DNA from 3 places in the Deinococcus radiotolerans genome. Region 2 is predicted to be linked to each of the others. Evidence: riboswitches for the same ligand, from Rfam matches in the RefSeq annotation. Region 2 holds a riboswitch; each other region holds the start of a gene.
What was found. Region 2 has a riboswitch for cyclic di-GMP ahead of IEY63_RS02700 (glycosyltransferase family 2 protein). Riboswitches for the same ligand answer to the same signal wherever they lie in the genome.
Positions count from the first base shown of each region.

Region 1: it holds a riboswitch for cyclic di-GMP, as region 2 does, so the genes downstream of both, IEY63_RS18435 (Ig-like domain-containing protein) here and IEY63_RS02700 (glycosyltransferase family 2 protein) in region 2, are expected to answer to the same signal.
Region 3: it holds a riboswitch for cyclic di-GMP, as region 2 does, so the genes downstream of both, IEY63_RS15895 (Ig-like domain-containing protein) here and IEY63_RS02700 (glycosyltransferase family 2 protein) in region 2, are expected to answer to the same signal.

Region 1 is NZ_BMPE01000019.1:22,598-24,856, forward strand. It holds gene thrC (threonine synthase) at 1-465, opposite strand, end outside; cyclic di-GMP riboswitch class II at 876-960, shown strand; gene IEY63_RS18435 (Ig-like domain-containing protein) at 1,023-1,409, shown strand; gene IEY63_RS18440 (ABC transporter ATP-binding protein) at 1,532-2,259, shown strand, end outside.
Region 2 is NZ_BMPE01000001.1:556,638-558,896, reverse strand. It holds gene IEY63_RS02705 (glycoside hydrolase family 26 protein) at 33-947, opposite strand; cyclic di-GMP riboswitch class II at 1,183-1,270, shown strand; gene IEY63_RS02700 (glycosyltransferase family 2 protein) at 1,278-2,259, shown strand, end outside.
Region 3 is NZ_BMPE01000012.1:8,632-10,890, forward strand. It holds gene IEY63_RS15895 (Ig-like domain-containing protein) at 1-974, opposite strand, end outside; cyclic di-GMP riboswitch class II at 1,190-1,273, opposite strand; gene IEY63_RS15900 (hypothetical protein) at 2,241-2,259, shown strand, end outside.

The sequences.
Region 1 (2,259 bases), on a different contig from region 2:
GGCCGCCGAGCCGGTGTCGCCGCTGGTGGCGCCCAGGATGTTCAGCCGCTCGTCGCGGCGTTCCAGAACGTACTCGAACACCTGCCCCAGGAACTGCATGGCCATGTCCTTGAACGCCAGGGACGGCCCGTTTGACAGTTCCAGCAGGTACAGGCCGCCCCCGTCCGGACCCGTCTCGCCCAGCGGGGTCAGGGGCGTGATCTCGGGGCTGTGGAAGACCTCTTGCGTGTACGTGCTCCGCAGCAGGGCGCGCAGGTCCGCTTCGGGGATGTCCGTGATGAAGGGGCGCATCACCTCGTAGGCGAGGTCCGCGTAGCTGAGGTCCCGCCACGCGGCCAGCTGCTCAGGCGTGACTGTGGGAATCGACTCGGGCATCGCCAGCCCGCCGTCCGGGGCGAGGCCCGAGAGCAGCACGTCCGAGAAGGACCCGAGGTCGCGCGCGCCGCGCGTGGAAACGTACTTCATGCATCCTCCCGCGCCCACGCGGTGGGCGACTTGCGTGCCGTCACTCTAGCGGCGGCGCCCGCTGCACCGCCGCGCGCGCACTAGGGCACTGACCACCCCGTCCACGCGGTCTTCATCTGGCGGGGCGGCGGATTCTGACAGAACTGTTACTGGGCGCCTCCGTCCTGACCGGGCGCCCACGTCCGGCGGGTCGGGGCCCTGTCCGGCCGGCGCTGGCGGCCTGGCCAGCCCAGGCGGAAGCCGTCCCAGACGCAGGGCACGCCGGTCCATCCCCGCAGGCCCCCGGGCCAGACGGTGGAGGTCCGCGCGGGGCTGTGCGTGTGGGTCACTCAGGAACGGTTCATGCGGGGACGTGTGACAGGTGCGAAGGGCAGCGGCCGCCATCATGACCTCACTCGCTACGGAGACAACGGGCGAGAAGAGGCGACGAAGCGTGGTCCTGTATGCGGGCACCTGGGACACGTGGAGCCAGTGGTGCGACCGGCTTTTCGACCAGTGTTCCAGCCCGGCTGGACGCTGGACCCACCAACTGCGACCCCTCGCAGGAGGAGTACCCCATGCGCGCATTTCTTCTGTCTGCACTGATCGCGGTGCTGGCCACCAGCTGCGGTGGCCCCGCCACGCCCAGCACCACCTCCCAGTCCACCGACAGCCACATCGACGTGACGGCCCCCAAGGTCACCATGGTGATGAACCCCCAGACGCTGCGGGAAAAGGGCAACGTGTTCTTCCGCCTGTCCACCCAGGACAACGTCGCCGTGTCCCGCGTGGTGCTGATCATCGACGGGCAGACTTTCGTGGACGACCCGACCGCGTACAACTCCTACGCGAAGTACTTCGAGGCGGGCAGCAACGGCGAGCACACCGTGACCGTCCGCGTGTACGACCTCGCGCAGAACGTCACCGAGCAGACCCAGAACTTCAACGTCCGCATCGGGCAGTAAGGCGGCCCGGACCCGCTGGTCCTGATTCGGCCCTGGCCACGCCGTCCGGTATGACACCTGTCACCCGGCGCGCCTGACAGGCGGCACTGGGGCGCGCCGCGCGGCCCTGGCACGCTGGGGGCATGAACGCGATCGAACTGAGCGGTGTGAACAAGACCTTCGGGCGGGTGACGGCGCTGCGCGACCTGAACCTGAGTGTGCGCGCCGGGGAACTCACGGCGCTGCTGGGGCCGAACGGGGCGGGCAAGACCACCGCCATCAACCTGATGCTGGGGCTGGCGGCGCCCAGCGCGGGTCAGGTGCGCGTGCTGGGCGGCAACCCCCGCGATGACGTGGTACGCGCCCGGATCGGGTCGATGCCGCAGGAGAGCGCGCTGCCACCCGCGCTGACCGTGCGCGAGGCGGTCACGCTGCTGGCGTCGTTCTACCCGGCGCCGCTGCCGGTGGCGCAGGCACTAGCCCTGGCTGACCTAGAGGGCGTGGCGCACCGCCGTTCGGGCGCGCTGTCCGGTGGGCAGAAGCGGCGCCTGGCGTTCGCGCTGGCGGCGGTCGGGAATCCCGAGGTGCTGCTGATCGACGAGCCCACCACCGGCATGGACGCCCAGAGCCGACTGGCGTTCTGGGAGGCTGTGACTGCCCTGAAGGCGGCGGGGCGCACGATCCTGCTCACCACGCACTACCTGGAGGAGGCCGAACGCGCCGCGGACCGGGTGGTCGTCATGAACGCCGGGGCGGTGCTGGCGGACGGTAGCCCAGAGGCGCTGCGCTCGCAGGCGGGCGGGGCGCGCGTGAGCTTCACGTCCGATCTGGTACTGGCCGAGCTGCGGCACCTGCCGGGCGCCGAGGACGT
Region 2 (2,259 bases):
CGGTGCAGACGCCGTCAAGGGATTCCGGCGGTTCACTTCACGCAGCGGCGGAAGGCCCCCAGTGCGGCCTCGCTGGTCGTCAATCGCCAGTCCACCCGACCGTCTTTCAGGTGAAACCAGAACGCCCGGCGGATCTTGCCGAAGCCCGGCAGGTCCGCGCACATGTACCGGATCCACGCGGCCTTGCTGCCCCCCTGCTCCACGCTGGACAGTTCGCCCAGCTGCACGGGTTTGCCCACCGCCACGCGCTTGAGCTCCGCGTAGGACGGCCCGAAGGTGTCCCGGAAACTCAGCCAGCGGTTCCAGGGGTTCGTGGTGCCCCAGTTGTAGCCGTCCAGGCCCACTTCATTCACCCACGCTCCGCCGGGGTACAGCGCCTTGTAGGAACTCAGGGCGCCGGGGAAGAGGATATTCGGTGTCCACACCCAGCGGACCGGGGCTTTCTCCGCGCGGAAGACGTTGACCATGTGCCGCCACGCGCGGATGAAGTCGGCGGGCGTGTTGGTGCGGGTCAGCTGGTACGTGCCCCAGTTGCCGTTCATCTCCGGGGCGAACGTGATCTTGACCGTGGCGCCGCCACTGCGGATGTCCCGCGCGAACTTCTTCAGGTAGGCGTCGTGGCGGCCAGAGGCGATGTCACGGTAGGGCACGCCCACGGCAGTCCCATCCGGTTTGCGGATGCGGGGCTGCCAGGAGAGTTCCAGTTCACGCTTCTGTCCCGTGAGTGCCCTGGCGTACTCCCGCTGGAAGGGCACGTTCCAGTCCTGGAACCAGCGGACGGACGTGAAGGTGCAGTTCACCTTGCGTTCCACCGCAGTCAGGACCTCAAGGCTGTTGACCGTCAGGCCGAAAATGCCGCAGCTGGGCAGGCGGGAGCTGGGTGCAGCCTGACTGCTCAGGAGGATCAGCGGTGTCAGGGGCAGCAGGATGGACAGGTAGCGTCTCACGTGTGCCTCATTCTGGCGGCGTGCCCAGTTCCGGCGGGATTCATCCGGATGAACGCACAGTGGCCCCGTATTAATGAAAAGGCCGTACTGGTCGGGCTGAATTGCAATTTCGGCACACCCCCAACGCCCCCCATTGACCGAAATTTTCAGAGGCTTCCCGTTCATCGACGCGCAATCACATCGGCCTACCTTGAATCGCAGAGGGACAGCCGAGCCGCGTGCCGGACTGTCCCCGCAACTGCCGGGAGGCGTCGATCCTCGTCTTTGAATCGGTCACCTGTACGAGACGAGAGGAGCCAGTGGTGAGACCGCCCCGAGGGAGGACTCACCATGACTGTTATTCCAGCGCTGCCATCTACCCTGCTCGGTCAGGTCATGCTGATCATCGGCAGCCTGCTGCTGCTCAAAGCCGTCCTGACGATCACCCTGTCCCTGGTTCACCGTGCCCGTCAACGTCAGCGGCTGCTCAGCGTGGCCGGCCAGCGCCTGCCCGGTGTGAGCGCCATGATCGCCGCGTACAACGAGGAAGTCGGCATTGCCGACACCATCCGTTCTGTCCTTGCGCAGGACATCCCCGAGTTGCAGGTCATCGTGGTGGATGACGGCTCCACGGACGACACCGCCCGCATCGCCGAGGAGTTCGCCCAGGCCGACCCGCGCGTGCTGGTCCTGCGCAAACCCAACGGTGGCAAGGCCAGCGCCCTGAACCTCGCCTCCCAGCACCTGCGCTACCCGGTCGCGGTGAGCGTGGACGCCGACTCCGCCCTGGCCCCGGGCACCCTGGCTACCCTGGCCCAGCACTTTAATGATCCCCGGGTGGGCGCCGTGGCCGGCGACGTGCGCGTCGCTGGGCCCGTCACGTCACTCACGCAGATGCAGAGCCTCGAGTACACCATCGGTCAGCACATGGAGCGGCGCTCCCAGGACATGCTGGGTGCCCTGAGCGTCGTGCCGGGCGCTGCCGGCGCGTTCCGCAGCGACCTTCTGCGCCGCCTGCAGTACAGCAGCGACACCCTCACCGAGGATATGGACCTCACCATTGCCATTGCCCAGGCCGGCTACCAAGTGCGGTTCGAACCCAATGCCGTGAGCTACACCGAGCCGCCCATCGCCATGAAGAGCCTGTGGCGTCAGCGGATGCGCTGGATGTACGGCACCTTCCAGGTCATGGCCAAGTACCGCCACCTGATCATGAACGCCCGTGGCGGCCGCCTGGGCTGGCTGACCCTGCCCTACGTGCTCGTGTACGGCCTGGTGCTGGGTGGCGCTGGCCCCGCCTTCGATCTCGCGGCCCTGGCCCTGATCCTCGGGA
Region 3 (2,259 bases), on a different contig from region 2:
GCGGGGTTGTTGCTGGCCACGAGGTTGCCGTCCACGTACGCACGGACGTTCTGCACGCCCTGGTCGTCCCCGACCGTACCGGTCAGGTTCAGCGCGGCGCCCGTCGAGGCCGAGGCGGTCGCGAAGGTCAGCGTGGGCATGACCGTGTCGGTGGTCAGCCCGTTGGTCTGGATCTGCTTGGCGAAGCTTTCGCTGACCGTCTGGTAGCTGGCGGTGTCCGTGCCGGCGACCTGCACCCACGCCTGGAAGGTGGCGGTGACGTTCAGTTCACTGTCGGTGTCCGTACCGCGCGACGTGACGTTCACGCCGATCTTGCTGCCCGCGCCGTTCAGCACGCCGTCGCTGACGTTACCCAGGGTGTAGGTCACGGGGCCGATGTCGCTGGTGGGGACGGTGGCGGACGCGCCGCTGTTCACGGGTGCGGTTTTCAGGTTGAGGCTGAGGTTGAACGTCGTGTCGGTGTACAGCTCGTTCATGCTCAGGCTGGGTGCCAGGGTGCTGGTGGCCGCGTCGTACACCGCGTGGGATTTGATGCGGATGACGGTGTTGTTCTTGTCGACCGTGCCGGCGTTCTCCGCGGCGGGGCCGTACGCGAGGAGGGTGGCGCTGGTCGCGTCGTCCTTGACCTTGTTTTCGAAGGTGTAGTCCCCTTTGGGGAGGAGCAGGAGGCGGTGGTAGCTGTTGGCGCTGTTCAGGGTCAGGGTGGTGGCGCCGGTGCCGGTGGGGTCGTAGGTGGTGCCGTTGAAGGTGACGGTCTTGCCGGCGCTGTCGCGGACGGTCACGTCGTAGTGGCGGGCGGGGGCGTCGCCGGTGAGGCCCTGTGCGCCGAGGCCCTGCCCTGCGAAGGCGGGCGCGCTGACCTCGACCTTCATGAGGGGTCCTTTGGCGGTGGGGGTGACGGCGCGCTGGCCGCAGGACGCGAGGGCCAGGGTGAGGGTGGTCAGGGCAAGGGTGGTGTTGAGGACTGAACGCATGGGTGCTCCTGTGGCGCCTTCCGGGGAAGGGGCCGTGCGTGAAAGGCGTGGTGTGATGCGCGGTGGGCGCGGTCGAACGCAGGCAACTTAGTGAATGTGTCGTTAGCGCAGCGTTAAGAGCCTCGGCAGGGGCGGCAGGAAGGAACGCGTCAGGACTCCAGGCCGGTGTGCAGGCACGCCAGCGGAAAGAACTCGACCCGGGGGCCGTGGACGGGGAGACGCTGCGGTGGGCGCACCACTGGCTCAGTCGGACCAAGGTGCCCGGGTAAGGGCCCGACATCATCGCCTCGCATCAGGTTGCTGTTTAAAAATTCACCTGTGCCTCATACTCTGCGGCTGGTCATTTCACAGAAACCTTACAACGTGAGATGGTTCCATGAGTCTGCAGTGGGCCCTTCCCTGAGTTGCCCTGCCATCCTGCTGACCACAACGCACGCGTGGAAGCCAGGCGCCGCCTCGATGGTGGGCAACGTTGACCGGACGCCCAGGGCCACGCCAGGACACGCCGTCCGGCAGTCGAATATCCCGACGCTCCTCCTTCTGGCGCCACACGCCGACCACCCGCGTCACCGCCTGCCGCGTGGCCCGGAGCAACAGGCCCAGGCCAGCGGCCCGGAGCCGATATGCCAGGGCTGACCGGGTACCGTTCAACCCCCGCTGCCGCAGCACCTCGCGGCTCACGGGGACCAGCCCGGCCGCTCTCATGCAGGGTCCGCGCATGACACGTGAGGCCTTCTTCCGGCGCGGTCGTCATGAAGCAGGTCACCGTCACGCCCAGGTGCACCGCGAGGTGCTGCAGGGAGACGCAGTTCATCTGGCCGTGCGCTTCAGTGTCTAGGTTCAGCGCCAAGGTGTCCATTTCGATCCTGGGCACGGCCAGGCGGGCTGCTGTAGTAATGCAGTCGTCATCATATCGGGCCTGACAACTGACTCGGTGTACACGCCAGTAGCCCCCTTCCTCGAGCACCGCCCGGGATGAACAGTGAGAAGCCCACACAAGGTCGCCGTTTCCCCGCTTTCAGCGTTTGGTGACGTGAGGGGCGAGGCCACCGCTGCCGATAGGCGCTTTCCTGCCGCGCTCATCTGGTCGGGTGCGCCGCGTGTAAGGACGCTGTGACCCGCCAGCCAGCAGAGTATGAGGCAAGAATGAAGTTCTTCACCATTCCTCCCGGTGCGCTCGCCCAGGCCTTCCCGACCCGGGCCAGGGAGGCTCAGCCGTCCACCCGTATTCACCAGGCGCCCCGACGCTCCTGGACAGGAGTCTCCATGCGCCGCACCGTCTCTG